Regions from separate parts of the Streptomyces sp. SLBN-31 genome, predicted to be linked through region 3. Evidence: riboswitches for the same ligand, from Rfam matches in the RefSeq annotation. Region 3 holds a riboswitch; each other region holds the start of a gene.
What was found. A riboswitch is a leader RNA that binds a small molecule or an ion and turns the genes downstream of it on or off. The one in region 3 is predicted to bind thiamine pyrophosphate.

Region 1: another riboswitch for thiamine pyrophosphate. It lies ahead of FBY22_RS05465 (thiamine ABC transporter substrate binding subunit); the one in region 3 lies ahead of thiO (glycine oxidase ThiO).
Region 2: another riboswitch for thiamine pyrophosphate. It lies ahead of thiC (phosphomethylpyrimidine synthase ThiC); the one in region 3 lies ahead of thiO (glycine oxidase ThiO).

What each region holds. Positions count from the first base shown of each region.
Region 1 covers NZ_VFNC01000001.1:1,143,620-1,149,426, forward strand. The annotation lists gene FBY22_RS05450 (phosphatidate cytidylyltransferase) at 1-757, shown strand, start outside; gene FBY22_RS05455 (SRPBCC family protein) at 869-1,318, shown strand; gene rlmN (23S rRNA (adenine(2503)-C(2))-methyltransferase RlmN) at 1,404-2,510, shown strand; TPP riboswitch at 2,534-2,641, shown strand; gene FBY22_RS05465 (thiamine ABC transporter substrate binding subunit) at 2,710-3,789, shown strand; gene FBY22_RS05470 (iron ABC transporter permease) at 3,834-5,432, shown strand; gene FBY22_RS05475 (ABC transporter ATP-binding protein) at 5,433-5,807, shown strand, end outside.
Region 2 covers NZ_VFNC01000003.1:665,654-671,460, reverse strand. The annotation lists gene FBY22_RS40665 (IclR family transcriptional regulator) at 1-331, shown strand, start outside; gene FBY22_RS40660 (SsgA family sporulation/cell division regulator) at 430-867, shown strand; gene FBY22_RS40655 (YibE/F family protein) at 1,010-2,506, opposite strand; TPP riboswitch at 2,578-2,767, shown strand; gene thiC (phosphomethylpyrimidine synthase ThiC) at 2,760-4,571, shown strand; gene FBY22_RS40645 (hypothetical protein) at 4,757-5,626, opposite strand.
Region 3 covers NZ_VFNC01000002.1:2,542,815-2,548,621, reverse strand. The annotation lists gene pknB (Stk1 family PASTA domain-containing Ser/Thr kinase) at 1-97, opposite strand, end outside; gene FBY22_RS31705 (thiazole synthase) at 216-1,010, opposite strand; gene thiS (sulfur carrier protein ThiS) at 1,014-1,214, opposite strand; gene thiO (glycine oxidase ThiO) at 1,211-2,365, opposite strand; TPP riboswitch at 2,363-2,474, opposite strand; gene FBY22_RS31690 (NAD(P)/FAD-dependent oxidoreductase) at 2,611-3,840, shown strand; gene FBY22_RS31685 (Rv2175c family DNA-binding protein) at 3,907-4,272, shown strand; gene thiE (thiamine phosphate synthase) at 4,403-5,062, shown strand; gene metF (methylenetetrahydrofolate reductase [NAD(P)H]) at 5,172-5,807, shown strand, end outside.

The DNA of each region.
Region 1 (5,807 bases), on a different contig from region 3:
GATCATCGCGTCGCTGTTCGTCGTCAAGGCCGTCTTCGTCGGCGTCGTCGCGGTCGCGGTGGTCGTCGGCCTGTGGGAACTGACCAGCCGGCTGCAGGAGCGCAAGGGCATCAAGGCGCCCCTCGTTCCGCTGGCGCTCGGCGGCGCCGCGATGGTCGTCGCCGGGTACGTGCGCGGCGCCGAGGGCGCGTGGGTGGCGATGGCGCTGACGGCGCTCGCGGTCCTCGTCTGGCGCATGACGGAGCCGCCGGAGGGTTACCTCAAGGACGTCACGGCGGGTGTCTTCGCGGCCTTCTACGTCCCGTTCCTGGCGACCTTCGTCGCCATGATGCTGACGGCCGACGACGGCCCCTGGCGGGTGCTGACCTTCCTTCTCCTGACGGTGGTCAGCGACACGGGCGCGTACGCCGTCGGCTGGCGCTTCGGCCGGCACAAGCTGGCGCCGCGCATCAGCCCGGGCAAGACCCGTGAGGGCCTGTTCGGCGCGGTGTCGTTCGCGATGGTGGCGGGCGCGCTGTGCCTGCAGTTCCTGATCGACGACGGCGCCTGGTGGCAGGGTCTCGTCCTCGGTTTCGCGGTCGCGGCCAGCGCCACACTGGGCGACCTCGGCGAGTCGATGATCAAGCGGGACCTGGGCATCAAGGACATGGGCACGCTCCTGCCGGGCCACGGCGGCATCATGGACCGCCTGGACTCGCTGCTGCCGACGGCTCCCGTGGTGTGGCTGCTGCTGGTGCTGTTCGTGGGATCCGGCTGACGGTCCGGCCGACAGTCCTCGCAGTCCCGCTCGCTCGATGGCGCGGTCGTCGGGCGAGTGGGACGATCCCGGTGTAAGCCCTCAAAGGGAATGTCCCGAAGAGGAGGCGCCATGTCCGCCATCCATGAAGAGTTCGACGTGGACCGCCGTCCCGAGGATGTCTGGGCGTATGTCACCGACCCCTCCCACCTGCCGGAATGGCAGCTGAGCGCGGTCTCCGCCGAACAGCTCGACGACCGCCCCTTCGGCCTTGGGTCCAAGGTCCGCGTCACCCGCCACATGGGCCGGCGCGAGATGCCGATGACCATGGAGTGCACCGAGTACACACCGCAGCACTCCTGGTCCGTCCGAGGAATCGACGGCCCGGTCAGGGGCCGGTTCCACGCCGAGCTCACCCCCATCGACGACGGCCGTCGCACCCACGTGACGATGGACCTCGACTTCGAGGGCCACGGCATCGGCAAACTCCTGCTGCCCCTCGTCGTCCGCCCCCAGGCCCGCAAGGAGATGCCGCGCAACGAACGCCTGCTGAAGGACAAGCTGGAACACGCGGCCGCTTGACGCGAACTCCACGGCGGGGCCCCGGGCCGCCCCACCGGGCCGGGCAGCCCGGGGCACCGAATTGATCTGCGACACTGGTTGAGCCATGCCTAAGCCCGGAGAACTCACTTTCGTCGCCCCCCGCGGAGCCAAGAAGCCGCCGCGGCATCTCGCCGATCTCTCGCCCGCCGAGCGCAAGGACGCGGTGGCCGAGATCGGGGAGAAGCCGTTTCGCGCCAAGCAGCTCTCGCAGCACTACTTCGCGCGGTACGCGCACGACCCGGCGGAGTGGACGGACATCCCGGCCGGCTCGCGCGGGAAGCTGCAGGAGGCGCTGCTGCCCGAGCTGATGACCGTCGTACGGCATCTGTCGACCGACCAGGGCACGACCCGCAAGACGCTGTGGCGGCTGTTCGACGGCACGCTCGTCGAGTCCGTGCTGATGCGGTACCCGGACCGGGTGACCATGTGCATCAGCTCGCAGGCCGGCTGCGGGATGAACTGCCCGTTCTGCGCCACCGGGCAGGCGGGACTGGACCGGAATCTGTCCACCGCCGAGATCGTCCACCAGATCGTGGACGGGATGCGGGCGCTGCGGGACGGGGAGGTCCCGGGTGGACCGGCGCGCCTGTCCAACATCGTCTTCATGGGGATGGGCGAGCCGCTCGCCAACTACAAGCGCGTGGTCGGGGCCGTGCGGGCGCTGACCGACCCCGCCCCGGACGGGCTCGGGCTCTCCCAGCGCGGGATCACCGTCTCCACCGTCGGGCTCGTGCCCGCCATCCACCGGTTCGCCGACGAGGGCTTCAAGTGCCGGCTGGCGATCTCCCTGCACGCCCCCGACGACGAGCTGCGCGACACACTCGTCCCCGTGAACACGCGGTGGAAGGTGCGCGAGGTGCTCGACGCCGGGTTCGAGTACGTGGAGAAGAGCGGGCGGCGGCTGAGCATCGAGTACGCCCTCATCCGCGACATCAACGACCAGGCCTGGCGCGGCGACCGGCTCGGGCGGCTGCTGCGGGGCAAGCCCGTGCACGTCAACCTGATCCCGCTCAACCCGACGCCCGGTTCGAAGTGGACCGCCTCCCGGCCCGAGGACGAGAAGGCGTTCGTCGAGGCCATCGCCGCGCACGGGGTGCCGGTGACCGTCCGGGACACCCGCGGACAGGAGATCGACGGTGCCTGTGGTCAGCTCGCGGCCACCGAGCGGTAACCTGAGCCCGTCCATACATATTCATATTCCGACAGGGGAGCGCCACAGCGCTGAGAGTGCGGCAACCGGGCCGCAGACCCTCTGAACCTTGCCCAGGTCATTCTGGGTAGGAAGTTCGGTCATCACTCAAGCTGTTGCGCCCCGCCCAGATCTTCTGGGCGGGGCCGCGTCTCTTCCTGGTCACCCAGGAGGAACTTCAGTGCACACCAAGACGTTCGTCGCCGCGGCCGTAGGCCTCGGCCTGATCACCTTGTCCGCCTGCGGATCGTCGTCGTCCGGCGGCCAGTCGTCCGGCGATTCCAAGACCGTCACGCTCGTCAGCCACGACTCGTGGGCCGTCTCCAAGAGCGTCCTCGCCGACTTCGAGAAGCAGTCCGGCTACAAGGTCAGGGTCCTCAAGAGCGGCGACGCCGGCCAGGCCGTCAACAAGGCCCTGCTCACCAAGGACAACCCGCAAGGCGACGTCTTCTTCGGCGCCGACAACACCCTGCTGTCGCGGGCCCTCGACAACGGACTGTTCCAGGCCTACGAGGCCAAGGGCGCCGACACCGTGCAGCCGCAGTTCCGCGTCGACCCGGGCAAGCACCGGGTCACCCCCATCGACTACGGCGACATCTGCGTCAACTACGACAAGGCGTACTTCAGCAAGCACAAGCTGACCCCGCCGCAGTCCTTCGACGACCTGGTCAAGCCCGCCTACAAGAACCTCCTCGTCACCGAGAACGCCTCCACCTCCTCGCCCGGCCTCGGCTTCCTGCTCGGCAGCGCCGCGAAGTACGGGGACGGTGGCTGGCAGGGGTACTGGAAGAAGCTCAAGGCCAACGGCGTGAAGGTCGTCGACGGCTGGGAGCAGGCCTACAACCAGGAGTTCTCCGGCTCGGCCGGCGGCAAGAAGGCCAAGGCCGACCGGCCGCTCGTCGTCTCCTACGCCTCCTCGCCGCCCGCCGAGGTCGTCTTCGCCGACCCGCGTCCCTCGACCGCGCCGACCGGGGTGTCGTACGGCACCTGCTTCCGGCAGATCGAGTACGCCGGTCTGCTCAGCAACGCGAAGAACACCAAGGGCGGCAAGGCGTTCATCGACTTCCTGCTCGGCAAGGAGTTCCAGCAGGACATGCCGCTGAACATGTTCGTCTACCCGGTGGTCGAGGGCGCGAAGGTGCCCAAGGAGTTCACCGAGTACGGCCCCGCCGCCAAGGACCCGGAGGCCATGGCCCCGACGAAGATCGCCGCCAACCGTGACCAGTGGGTCAAGTCGTGGACGTCACTCGTACTGAAGTAGCCGCGCGCCCGGAGCGGCGGGGGAGCGCGGCGCGGCTCGGCCTCATGGGCCTGCCCGTCGCGTTCTTCGCCTTGTTCTTCGCCTGGCCCGTCGCCGCGATCGTGGCGCGCGGGCTGCGGGCGGACGGGACGTGGCACCTCGGCCGGATCGCGGACGTGGTCGCGCGGTCCGACATTCGGCACGTCCTGTGGTTCACCACCTGGCAGGCGCTCGCCTCCACCGCGCTCACGCTGCTGATCGCACTCCCCGGCGCGTACGTCTTCGCCCGCTTCGACTTCCCCGGCAGACAGGTCCTGCGGGCCGTCGTCACCGTCCCCTTCGTACTGCCGACCGTCGTCGTCGGTACGGCGTTCCTGGCGCTCGTCGGACGAGGCGGACTGCTGGACGAACTGTGGGGCGTACGGCTGGACACGACCGTGTGGGCCATCCTGCTGGCGCACGTCTTCTTCAACTACGCCGTCGTCGTGCGCACCGTCGGCGGGCTGTGGGGGCAACTGGACCCGCGGCAGGAGGAGGCGGCGCGGATGCTCGGCGCGTCCCGCCTCCGGGCCTGGCGCACGGTCACCCTGCCGGCGCTCGGGCCCGCCGTGGCCGCCGCCGCGCTGATGGTCTTCCTCTTCACCTTCACCTCCTTCGGCGTGGTGCAGATCCTGGGCGGGCCCACCTTCTCCACCCTGGAGGTCGAGATCTACCGGCAGACGTCCGAGATCTTCGACCTGTCCACCGCCGCCGTCCTGACGATCGTGCAGTTCGTCGCGGTGGGCGCGATCCTCGCCGTGCACGCGTGGACGGTACGGCGCCGGGAGAGCGCCCTGCGGCTGGTGGACGCGGGCGGCACCGCCCGGCGGCCGCGCGGGGCGGGGCAGTGGGCCCTGCTGGCCGGTGTCCTCGCCACCGTCGCCGTACTCCTGCTCCTCCCGCTCGCCGTACTGGTCCAACGCTCGCTCGGTGGCTCGGACTTCGGCTACTACCGGGCGCTGACGAAGGACGACGACACCTTCCTCGTCCCGCCGATCGAGGCGATCGGCAACTCCCTGCAGTACGCCCTCGCCGCCACCGCCATCGCCGTGGTGATCGGCGCTCTGGCCGCGGCGGCCCTCGCCCGCAGGGACGCCGGCCGGCTGGTCCGCGGCTTCGACGCGCTGCTCATGCTGCCGCTGGGCGTCTCCGCGGTGACCGTCGGCTTCGGCTTTCTGATCGCCCTGGACCGGCCGCCGCTGGACCTCAGGTCGTCGTGGATCCTGGTACCGCTCGCCCAGGCGCTCGTGGGCGCCCCCTTCGTCGTACGGACCATGCTGCCCGTGCTGCGGGCAGTGGACGCGCGGCTGCGGGAGGCGGCGGCCGTGCTGGGGGCCTCGCCGTGGCGGGTGTGGCGCGAGGTCGATCTGCCCCTGGTACGGCGGGCGCTGCTGGTCGCGGCCGGATTCGCGTTCGCCGTGTCGCTCGGGGAGTTCGGGGCGACCGTGTTCATCGCGCGGCCCAACAACCCGACGCTGCCGGTCGCCGTGGCGCGGCTGCTCGGCCGCCCCGGTGATCTCAACTACGGGCAGGCGATGGCCCTTTCGACGATTCTGATGGTGGTGTGCGCGGTGGCGCTGCTGGTGCTCGAGCGGCTCCGCACCGACCGGAACGGGGAGTTCTGAATGCTGCTGAGCCTGCAAGACGCCACCGTCCGCTTCGGTGGGCGGGCCGTGCTCGACGCTGTCGGCCTCGACGTCGCCGAACACGAGGTCGTGTGCGTACTCGGGCCGAGCGGCAGCGGCAAGTCGACGCTGCTGCGGGTGGTGGCGGGGCTGCAGGAGCTGGACTCCGGACGGGTCTCGCTCGACGGGCGGGATCAGACGGGCGTGCCCGCGCACCGGCGGGAGGTGGGGCTGATGTTCCAGGACCACCAGCTCTTCCCGCAGCGGGACGTGGGCGGCAACGTCGCCTTCGGGCTGCGCATGCACGGGGCATCGAAGGCCGAACAGGCCGAGCGGGTAAGGGAGTTGCTGGAGCTCGTCGGCCTGCCGGGGGCC
Region 2 (5,807 bases), on a different contig from region 3:
GTGCCTGCTGTCCCAGCTGGACGAGCAGGGCCGCCGCGATCACCTTGAGCGCCACCCCGTGCAGCCCGTCACCCCGTACACGGTGCCCGACGGCCGCGCCCTGCTGCGCCGGCTCGAGCGGACCCCGCGGATGGAGACGGTGACGGAGCGGCAGGAGTACGCGCTGGGGACGGTCTGCGCGGCCATCCCCATCACCCTGGGGACGACGGCCGCCACGATGGCCATCTCCCTGCCGTGCCATCAGGCAGACCGTCTGCTGCCGGTGGCGCGGCAGCTGCAGAGCGAGATCGGGCGTCTGCTGGGGTCTCTCGCCATCTCTATCAGTATGTGAAAACTCACTCCTTGTGATCTGCCGTGTACTTTCAGCAATATTTCACCTGTGTCAGGGGATGATTCCCGGCCAGACGGCTACAAATTACGGGGTAGGCGATGCGCGAGTCGGTACAGGCAGAGGTCATGATGAGCTTCCTCGTCTCCGAGGAGCTCTCTTTCCGTATTCCGGTGGAGCTGCGTTACGAGTCCTGTGATCCCTATGCCGTGCGGCTGACCTTCCATCTCCCGGGCGACGACCCGGTGACCTGGGCTTTCGGCCGGGAATTGCTGATCGACGGGGTCGGCAGGCCGTCCGGCGACGGGGACGTGCGGGTCTCGCCCGTCGAACCGGAGTCGCTCGGCGATGTCCTGATCCGGCTTCAGGTCGGCTGCGACCAGGCGCTGTTCCGTTCGTCCACCGCCCCGCTCATCGCCTTCCTCGACCGCACCGACAAGCTCGTGCCGTTGGGCCAGGAGGGTGCGCTCGCCGACTTCGACGCCCATCTCGACGAGGCGCTGGACCGGATCCTGGCGGAGGAGCAGAGCGCGGGCTGAGGCCGGCGGGGCCGCGGAGTCGGCGGACCACCTCGGCGCGGGGCACGGAAGACGCAGGAACGCTTCTCTCGCGGGTGTGAGCCGCCCCGGGCAGAACCATTGCTGCGCCTTCGGGCTTCGACACCCGCGGCGCCACCCGGGCTCAGTGCTTGCGCCGCCGTCCCTTCCCCGAGCGCGCCGGTGCCGAAGACGCCTGCGCCGCCATGGCGGCCTCCGGCCGGTCGGCCGAGACCACCAGCGCCGCCAGCAGCGTGGTGACCGGCACCGAGGCGACCAGGCCGATCGAGCCCACCAGCGTGCGCACGATCTCCTCGGCCACGAGTTCGCTGTTGGCGACCGTCCCCACACTGCTCTGCGCGATGGAGAAGAGCAGCAGCAACGGCAGCGCGGCGCCCGCGTAGGCGAGGACGAGGGTGTTGACGACGGAGGCGATGTGGTCGCGTCCGATGCGGATGCCGGCCCGGTACAGCCCGCGCCAGCCCATGGCCGGGTTGGCCTCGTGCAGTTCCCAGACGGCCGAGGTCTGGGTGACGGTGACGTCGTCGAGGACGCCGAGCGAGCCGATGATGACGCCGGCGAGCAGCAGACCGCTCATGTCGATCGACGGGTACAGGCCGTGGATGAGACCGGTGTTGTCGTCGGTGTTGCCGGTCAGTGCGGCCCAGCCGATGAACTGCGAGCCGAGGATGCCGATCAGCACCAGGGAGATCAGGGTGCCGAGCACGGCGACGGAGGTGCGGGCGGACAGACCGTGGCACATGTACAGGGCGATCAGCATGATGGCGCTCGCCCCGACGACCGCCACGACCAGGGGATTCGAGCCCTGAAGGATCGCGGGCAGGATGAAGAAGTTCAGGATCAGGAAGCTGATGGCGAGTGCGACCAGCGCCATGACGCCCCGCATGCGTCCGACGATCACGACGGCGACGGCGAAGAGCCCGGCGAGGAGTGCCATCGGGAAGCGCCGGTTGACGTCGCTCACCGAGTACTGCAGGTTCTTCGGCGCCGAGGGCTCGTAGGCGACCACGACCTTCTCGCCCTGGTGCAGTTGCCGGGACTGGTCCGGCTGCACGATCTCGACGAACGTACGGCCCTTGTCGTGGCCGGTGTCGACGCGGACGGTGGCCTTCTTGCAGGTGCCCTTGTCCTCCTGCTGGGCGGAGGTGCCACCGGCGGCCGAGGTGGCCCCGGCCGAGCCCCCGCCGGAGGCGTTGACGGACTTGCAGCTGACCTCGACGACCCTGGTGACCGTCGCCTGCTGGGACTGCCGGTCGAAGCCCACCCCGGTCCGCTCGTGCGCCGGTGCCCCGCCGGGCCACAGCACCGCGAGCCCGACCACCACGGCCGCGGCGAAGGGGATGAGGATCGCCCCGATGACCTTGCGCAGATGCCGGGAGACGGGGGCCGCCGGCCCATGGCTGTGGCTGTGCCCGTGACCGCCACCGGAGCCGTGCCCTTGGCCGACGTCGTGTTCGGGGTCACCGGACACATGCCGGTGCGCGTGCTGCTCATGGCCACCGGAGGAGTGCCCGTGCGCGTGCTGCTCACGGCCCCCGTGGGGACCGTGGGCATCGCCGCTTACGGAGCCGGACCGGCGGGGCTGCTCCGGCGGATACGAGGGCTGCTGCGTCGTGGTCACCGCCCGATCATCGCAAGAACGACAGAGGCCCCCTGTTCACCGCGCCAGAAATGACGCTAGCGTGGAGGCACCTTTGCACACGCGGGAGCTCGGAGCACCGGGCTGAGAGGGCGCTGACCTCCGTCCCAGCGATGTTTCACGTGGAACATCACCGAAGTCGAGTGATGTTCCCCACGAAATGTCGGCAGACGGAAACCGCTGCGTCGACCGCCGAACCTGTTACCGGGTAATGCCGGCGTAGGGAGTAGGTCTCATGACCAACAAGGACGACGTACGCACGCCTGCCTCCAGCGAGGACGAGCAGCCCGCTGAGGGCGCATCGTCCCAGGAGGCCGGGAAGTCCATCGGCTGGCACAAGGCATACGTCGAGGGCTCACGCCCCGATGTGCGGGTTGCCGTCCGTCAGGTGCACCTCACCAACGGGCAGTCGGTCACGCTGTACGACACATCCGGCCCGTACACCGATCCACTCGTCGACACCGATGTCCGCAGGGGTCTGCCACCGCTTCGGGAGAACTGGATCATCTCCCGTGGAGACACCGAGGAGTACGCGGGTCGCCCGGTCCGTCCCGAGGACGACGGGATCAAGCACACCGCGCCCCGCGGCGGTCTGCGCAACCTCGACGCGGTCTTCCCGGGACGGCCGCGCCTGCCACGCCGCGGTCGCGGCGGCGAGGCGGTCACCCAACTCGCCTATGCGCGCCGGGGCGAGATCACCCCGGAGATGGAATACGTGGCCGTCCGGGAGAACGTCTCCCCGGAGGTCGTCCGTGAGGAGATCGCGGCGGGCAGGGCCGTACTGCCCGCCAACGTCAACCACCCGGAGATCGAGCCGATGATCATCGGCAAGCGTTTCCTGGTGAAGGTCAACGCCAACATCGGCAACTCGGCGGTAACGTCCTCCATCGAGGAGGAGGTCGAGAAGATGACCTGGGCGACCCGCTGGGGCGCCGACACGGTCATGGATCTCTCCACGGGACGCAACATCCACACCACGCGTGAGTGGGTGCTGCGCAACTCCCCCGTCCCCATCGGCACGGTGCCGCTCTACCAGGCACTGGAGAAGGTGGACGGCCGTGCCGAGGAGCTGACCTGGGAGATCTACAAGGACACGGTCATCGAACAGGCCGAGCAGGGCGTGGACTACATGACGGTCCACGCGGGCGTCCGCCTCCCGTACGTCCCGCTCACCGCCAACCGCAAGACCGGCATCGTCTCGCGCGGTGGTTCGATCATGGCCGCGTGGTGCCTCGCGCACCACAAGGAATCGTTCCTCTACGAGAACTTCGAGGAACTGTGCGAGATCCTCGCCGCCTACGACGTCACGTACTCACTCGGCGACGGCCTCCGGCCCGGCTCGATCGCGGACGCCAACGACGAGGCCCAGTTCGCGGAGTTGCGCACGCTCGGGGAACTCAACACGATCGCCAAGCGTTTCAACGTACAGACCATGATCGAGGGCCCGGGACACGTCCCGATGCACAAGATCAAGGAGAACATCGACCTTCAGCAGGAGATCTGCGATGAGGCTCCGTTCTATACGCTCGGCCCGCTGACCACGGACATCGCCCCGGCGTACGACCACATCACCTCCGGCATCGGTGCCGCGATGATCGCCTGGTGGGGCACGGCCATGCTCTGCTACGTCACCCCCAAGGAACACCTGGGCCTGCCCAACCGCGACGACGTCAAGACCGGCGTCATCACCTACAAGATCGCCGCCCACGCCGCCGACCTCGCCAAGGGCCACCCGGGCGCCCAGGAGTGGGACGACGCCCTGTCCGACGCCCGTTTCGAGTTCCGGTGGGAGGACCAGTTCAACCTCGCCCTGGACCCGGACACGGCACGGGAGTTCCACGACGAGACGCTCCCGGCGGAGCCGGCCAAGACCGCCCACTTCTGCTCGATGTGTGGGCCGAAGTTCTGCTCGATGAAGATCTCCCAGGACATCCGCCGCGAGCACGGCGGTAGCCGGGAGGAGGTCGAGGAGGGCATGGCTCAGAAGTCGAAGGAGTTCGCCGCGGCCGGGAACCGGGTGTATCTGCCGATCGCCGAACAGCCGTAGCCCCGCGGGGCGGCTCGTGCCTCACGGCCGAGGCGTGGGCCGCCCCGTTCCGCGGCGAGGTGCGGCCTCGCCGGCTCGGGCGGCCGCCGACGCGTCTCCATGGCGTCGTCGCAGTCTCGCAGTCGAGGTTCGGCTTGCGCTCCCCCGAAGGGGGTCTTCCTGTGGTGGAGGGCGCAAGCCGAGGCTCACTCCGGCTGGTGTTCGGGGCCTCCGAAGTCCGGGCTGGTGTAGTCCGGGCTCGTGAAGCTCGGCCGGTGGCCGCGCGCCGGTCCGTCGTCCGGGCTGGTGAAGCCCGGGCGGTCGTAACCGAGTTGCGGGATGCGGCTCGTCGGCGCCGAGGGTGTCGTGGTGTTCAGGGCGGCCGCCGCGCCGGGGTCGGCGAGGGCCTCCCGCAGGAACGGCAGGACGCCACGCTCCAGCAGCGCCTCGCGCCAGGCGTCCTTGGCCCGGGCCACCTCTCCGCTCAGTTCTCCGTACGGTCCGGCTTCGAGTGCCGGACGGTTGCGCAGCGCGGTCAGGAGCAGTCCCACTGCGGCCACGAGGATGGCGGCAGCGGTCATCGCGCCGAACACCCAGCCAGCGGTGATCATGGTCTTGCCGAACATCTGTTTGGGGGCGACCGACCTGATGACGTATCCGACGAGCAGGAATATCACCGCGGCCGTTCCGGCGAGGACGGGTGTCAGGACGGCGGCGACGGCGACGGCGCCCGCGCCGGCGGGTTCGACGGCCTCGCCGAGGGTGGCAGCGAGCCCCATCGCGTCCGGGCCCGGCTCCGTGGAGCCCGACGCGCGGGTGGACGACGGGGTGGACGACGCCGGCTGGCGCAGTTCCTCGCGAACCTTCACGTAGTGCTGGTACTCGGTCGCCGCGGCCGCCGTGATGAGTGCGGTGGCGTTCAGCGCCATGGTGCGCAGCTGTTCGGTGTTCAGCCGCTGTCCCACAGCGGCCAGTTCCGGGCGGTTTGGGGCGGAGCGCAGCGCCTCATCGAGGACCCGCTCGTACTCCTGGCGGTCCTCGCTCAGCAGGTGCTGCGGAACGCTGTTCATGTGCATCCCCCGATGCTCCGTAGGGCTTGGGGCTCGCATGCCAACGAGCCGTCGGGCAGAAACGGAGGGGAGCCTGCTACGGATAAGCCGATGGTAGAGCCGGGACGGCACACGTCGACAGGGGGTTTCCGGAAATTGGGCCCTGGCCTGCGCCGTTCATCGCGGCTCCGTCGTCGGGGCGCCTGCC
Region 3 (5,807 bases):
AGACCGTGGCCATCCCGCCGACCGCGATCCGCGCGTCCACGCGATAGCGGCCGTCGAGCACCTGCCCGACCAGAGGGTCCTGAAGGGTCGTATCCACGCAGGTGAGTGTACGAGCCGAGACTGACAGGGCCGTGGGTTCGGGTGAGATCGGGGCGGTACTGCAGCCGAGCTGTGACGGACCTCGCACCGCCGTCCGGATCTGATCGAACAGGCGTTCAGAACGCGGGGCGCTCCGGATCGAGGCGCGCGCGCCCCTCCTGCGGCGAGGACGCCTCCGCGAAGTGCCGGCGCGGAATGCGCCCCGCCCGGAACGCCAGCCGGCCCGCCTCCACCGCGTGCCGCATCGCCTCGGCCATCAGCTGCGGCTCCTGCGCCCGCGTCACCGCCGAGGCGAGCATCACGCCCGCGCACCCCAGCTCCATCGCGAGCGCCGCGTCCGACGCCGTACCGGCGCCCGCGTCCAGGATCACCGGCACGCGCGCGTGCTCGGTAATCAGCTGGAAGTTGTGCGGATTGCGGATGCCGAGCCCGGAGCCGATGGGCGAGCCGAGCGGCATGATCGCCGCGCATCCGACGTCCTCCAGCCGACGCGCGAGAACCGGGTCGTCGTTGGTGTACGGCAGCACGGTGAAGCCGTCGTCGACCAGCGTCTCTGCGGCGTCCAGCAGTTCGATCGGGTCGGGCAGGAGAGTGCGCTCGTCGGCGATCACCTCGAGCTTGACCAGGTCGGTGCCGAGCGCCTCGCGCGCCAGGCGGGCGGTCAGCACGGCCTCCTGCGCCGTGAAACAGCCGGCCGTGTTCGGCAGGACGCGGATGCCCAGCCGGTTCAGCACCGACAGAACCGAGCCGTGCACCGACGGGTCCACCCGCCGCATCGCGACCGTCGTCAGCTCCGTGCCGGACGCCACCAGCGCGCGCTCGAGGACCTCCAGGCTGGGGGCACCTCCGGTGCCCATGATCAGGCGGGACGTGAAGGACGTACCGCCGAGGACAAAGGGGTCGTCGGCCATGGGTCAGCCTCCTTGGACGGCGGTGAGGACCTCGACGCGGTCCCCCTCGGAGAGGGGCGTCGACGGCCACTGCGCGCGCGGGACGACGGTCTCGTTCAGGGCGGCGGCCACCCCGGAGGGGGCCGGGGTCAGAGTGCGTACGACGGCGTCCAGGGCCGTACCGGGAGCGAACTCGCGCCGCTCCCCGTTGACGGAGACGTTCATGCGTGCTGCTCCACGCGCGCGAAGCGCTTCGGGGTGAACGGGAGGGCCTCTTCGGGGAGTTCACCGGTGGCCAGGACATGCGCCATGGCGTCGCCGGTGACCGGCGTCAGCAGCACGCCGTTGCGGTAGTGGCCGGTGGCCAGCAGGAGGCCGGGCAGCTCGGTCGGGCCGAGCAGCGGCGCGTTGTCGGGGGAGCCCGGGCGCAGACCCGCCCGCGTCTCCGTCAGCGGCAGTTCGGTGATCCCGGGGACCAGCTCGTGCGCGTCGCGCAGCAGCTCGTACACCCCGCCGGCGGTGACCGTCGTGTCCCAGCCCAGCTCCTCGCTGGTGGCGCCGACGACCAGCTCGCCGTTCTCGCGGGGCACCAGGTAGACATGGCTGCCGCGCACCATCGCGCGCACGGTACGGCTCAGGAACGGCGCGTACCGCTTCGGCACGGTCAGCCTCAGCACCTGCCCCTTCACCGGCCGTACCGGCGGCAGCACGTCGTCCGGCACGCCCGGCAGCCGCCCGCTGAGGCTGCCGGCCGCCAGCACCACCTGCCCGGCGGACAGCTCGCTGCCGTCGGCCGTGACGACGCCGGCGGCCCGGTCCCGCACGACCCGGAAGCTCTCGGCCCACACCCGGTGGAAGACCACGCCGGCCCGCTCGCACGCGGCCACCAGCGCCCGCGCCAGCCGCCGCGGATCGATCTGGTGGTCGCCGTCGACCCGGAGCCCCCCGCGCACGCCCGGCGCGAGCATCGGCTCCAGGCGCCGGCAGTCGCGCCCGGACAACCACTCGGACTCCAGGCCCGACTGCCGCTGCAGAACGTGCAGTTCGCGCAGATGGGCGCGGTCGTCGGCGTCGAGCGCGACGGCGAGCGTGCCGCACCGGCGGTAGCCGAGGTCGTGACCGGTGGTCTCGGTGAGCTCGGCCGCGAAGTCCGGGTAGCGGCGGGCCGAGGCCAGGTTGAGGCCCAGCAGGGTCTGCTCGCCGTAGTGCAGCTCCGTGACGGCGGCCAGCATCCCGGCGGCCACCTGGGCGGCGCCGCCGCCCGGCTCCGGATCGACCACGGCTGTCGCGAGACCGCGCTGCGCGGCCCGCCAGGCCGTGACCAGGCCGATGATCCCGCCCCCGATGACGAGGACGTCTGACGTACGTGACGACATGGGCGTCCAGCCCCTCCCTTCGCCGGCATGACCCGGATCAGGTTCGTACGGTCGGAGGCCGCCAGCCTCCCTCTCAGCCCGGTGCGTCCGGGCTCCCGCGAGTGCGTGTACGGGGGCCACCCTAGCCCGACCCCTCACGCCTCGGTAAGGGAGCCTCCGGCCGCCGCCGTCGCTCACCGACGGTGTGGAACAGCTCACGGAGCACGACCCCTGACTGACGAGTAGTCAGTGTCTATGGTGATCAGGTGAGCGAGCAGACGACGCAGTCGCAGCGGCGGGTGGTCGTGGTCGGCGCCGGCATGGCCGGTGTGCAGACCGCGGTCGCACTGCGCGAACAGGGCTTCACCGGCACCGTCACGCTGATCGGCGCCGAGCCCCACCAGCCGTACGACCGGCCGCCGCTGTCCAAGGCCGTCCTGCTCGGCAAGTCCGAGGGCTCCGCCTTCGACGTCGACTTCGAGGCACTCGGCATCGAACTGCGGCTGGGGCGCGAGGTGCTGGGCGTGCGCCCCGAGGAGCACCGGCTGGACACCGAGACCGGGCCCGTCCCGTACGACGTCCTGGTCCTCGCCACCGGAGCCGAACCCGTCATGCTGCCGGGCGCCGAGGGCGTGCCCGGCGTGCACCTGCTGCGCACCCTGGACGACGCCGAGCGACTGCGGCCCGTGCTCGCCCGGCAGCACGACATCGTGGTCGTCGGCGCGGGCTGGATCGGCGCCGAGTTCGCCACGGCCGCGCGCGAGGCGGGCTGCGCCGTGACCGTCGTCGAGGCCGCGGACCGGCCCCTCGCGGGCGCGCTGCCCGCCGAGGTGGCCGAGCCCATGGCCGCCTGGTACGGCGACGCCGGCGTCGAGCTGCGCACACACGCGCGCGTGGCGCGCGTCGAGCCCGGCGCGGTCGTCCTCGACGACGGCACACACGTGCCCGCGGGCGCCGTCGTGGTCGGCATCGGCGCCCGCCCCGCCACCGGCTGGCTCGCCGGCTCCGGCGTCGAGCTCGGCCCGCACCGCGAGGTCCTGGCCGACGACCGCCTGCGCACCTCGGTGCCGGACGTCTACGCCGTCGGCGACTGCGCCTCCTTCCCCTCGGCCCGGTACGGCGACCGGCTGCTCGTCCACCACTGGGACAACGCCCTCCAGGGTCCGCGCACGGTCGCCGCGAACATCGTCGGCGAGGCCACCGGCGAGCCCCCGGCGGTCTACGACCCGGTCCCGTACTTCTGGTCGGAGCAGTTCGGCCGGTTCGTGCAGTACGCCGGGCATCACGCGTCCGCCGACACGACCGTGTGGCGGGGCGACCCCTCCGGTCCGGCCTGGTCCGTCTGCTGGCTGCGCGAGGACCGCCTGGTGGCGCTGCTCGCGGTCGGCAGGCCGCGCGACCTGGCCCAGGGGCGGCGGCTGATCGAGGCGGCCACCCCGATGGACGCCGGGCTGCTGGCGGACCCGGCGAAGCCCCTGAAGGCGGCCACGGCGTAGTCCGTACGCCACTTGTCGGGCGGGCCCGACTTCCGACTGTCGGTCCCGGATGGCAGGCTTGATTCCGTGACCGAGATTGACGCAAAGATCGATGCTCTCGTCCCCGCCTGGCTCACCCTGCCCGACATCGCCGAAATGCTCGACGTGGAGGTGACGCGGGTGCGGCAGCTGGTCAAGGAGGGCCAGCTCATCGCCGTACGCCGTGGGGAGAACCGCGCGCTGCACGTTCCCGCCGCCTTCATCGACGGGGACAAGGTCGTCAAGGGCCTGACCGGCACCCTGACGCTCCTGCGGGACGACGGCTTCACCGACGAAGAGATGCTCGAGTGGCTCTTCACCCCCGACGACAGCCTGCCCGGCACCCCCGCGCAGGCCCTGAGCGAGAATCGCGGCACGGAGGTGAAGCGCCGGGCCCAGGCGCTCGCCGTCTGAACCAGCCAGAACGACCCGAACACCGTCCGGAGTGCGGGCCGTGGCCGGTGGTGCCACGGCCGCGGGACACCGCGGCCTGCCGCACCACCGGCCACGGCCCGCACGCCATCCACCCCCGGGGGACACCCGCATGCCCGTCACGTCCGGCGCCGACGCCCGCGCCCGGCTCTCCGACGCCCGGCTCTACCTCTGCACGGACGCCCGCAGGACCCAGGGCGACCTGCCCGAGTTCCTGGACGCCGTGCTGGCGGGCGGGGTCGACATCGTGCAACTGCGCGACAAGGGCATGGAGGCGGCCGAGGAACTGGAGCACCTGGAGGTCCTCGCCCAGGCCTGCGCCCGCCACGGCAGGCTGCTGGCGGTCAACGACCGCGCGGACGTCGCCCACGCGGCCGCCGCCGACGTCCTCCATCTGGGCCAGGGCGACCTCCCGGTTCCCGCGGCCCGCGCGATCCTCGGCGAGGACGTGCTCATCGGCCGCTCCACGCACGCGGAGGCGGAGGCCGAGGCGGCCGCCGTCCAGGAGGGCGTCGACTACTTCTGCACCGGCCCCTGCTGGCCGACCCCCACCAAGCCCGGCCGCCACGCCCCGGGCCTCGACCTGGTCCGGCACACCGCCGCCCTGGGCACCGACCGCCCGTGGTTCGCCATCGGCGGCATCGACCTCGGCAACCTCGACGAGGTGATCGAGGCCGGAGCCCGCCGGGTCGTGGTCGTCCGGGCCATCACCGAGGCGGACGACCCCGGCGCGGCCGCCGCGGAGTTCGCGAAGCGGCTGCGGCAGCCCTGACCGGACCCTGACCGACCCTGGTGTCCAAGGGGTGGACAACAGCTCGACAAAACGGGCAAATACCCGGTCTTCGGTTGGGGGACCGGGCGCCCCTGGTTAACCTGCCAGTATGGCCCTCGGAACCGCATCCACCAGGACTGATCGCGCACGTACGGTGCGCGACATGCTCGCGACGGGCAAGACGACGTACTCCTTCGAGTTCTCGGCGCCCAAGACACCCAAGGGCGAGCGGAACCTGTGGAGCGCGCTCAGGAGGGTCGAGGCGGTCGCCCCCGACTTCGTCTCGGTGACCTACGGCGCGGGCGGCTCCACCCGCGCGGGCACGGTCAGGGAGACCCAGCAGATCGTCGTCGACACGACCCTCACACCGGTCGCCCACCTCACCGCCGTCAACCACTCCATCGCCGAACTGCGCAACATCATCGGCCAGTACGCGGACGCCGGTATCCGCAACATGCTCGCGGTGCGCGGCGACCCGCCCGGCGACCCCATGGGCGACTGGGTGCCGCACCCGCAGGGCCTGACCTACGCCGCCGAACTCGTCCAGCTCATCAAGGAGTCGGGCGACTTCTGCGTCGGCGTGGCGGCCTTCCCGGAGATGCACCCGCGCTCCGCCGACTGGGACACGGACGTCACCCGCTTCGTCGACAAGTGCCGGGCCGGCGCCGACTACGCCATCACACAGATGTTCTTCCAGCCGGAGTCGTACCTGCGGCTGCGCGACCGCGTGGCGTCGGCGGGCTGC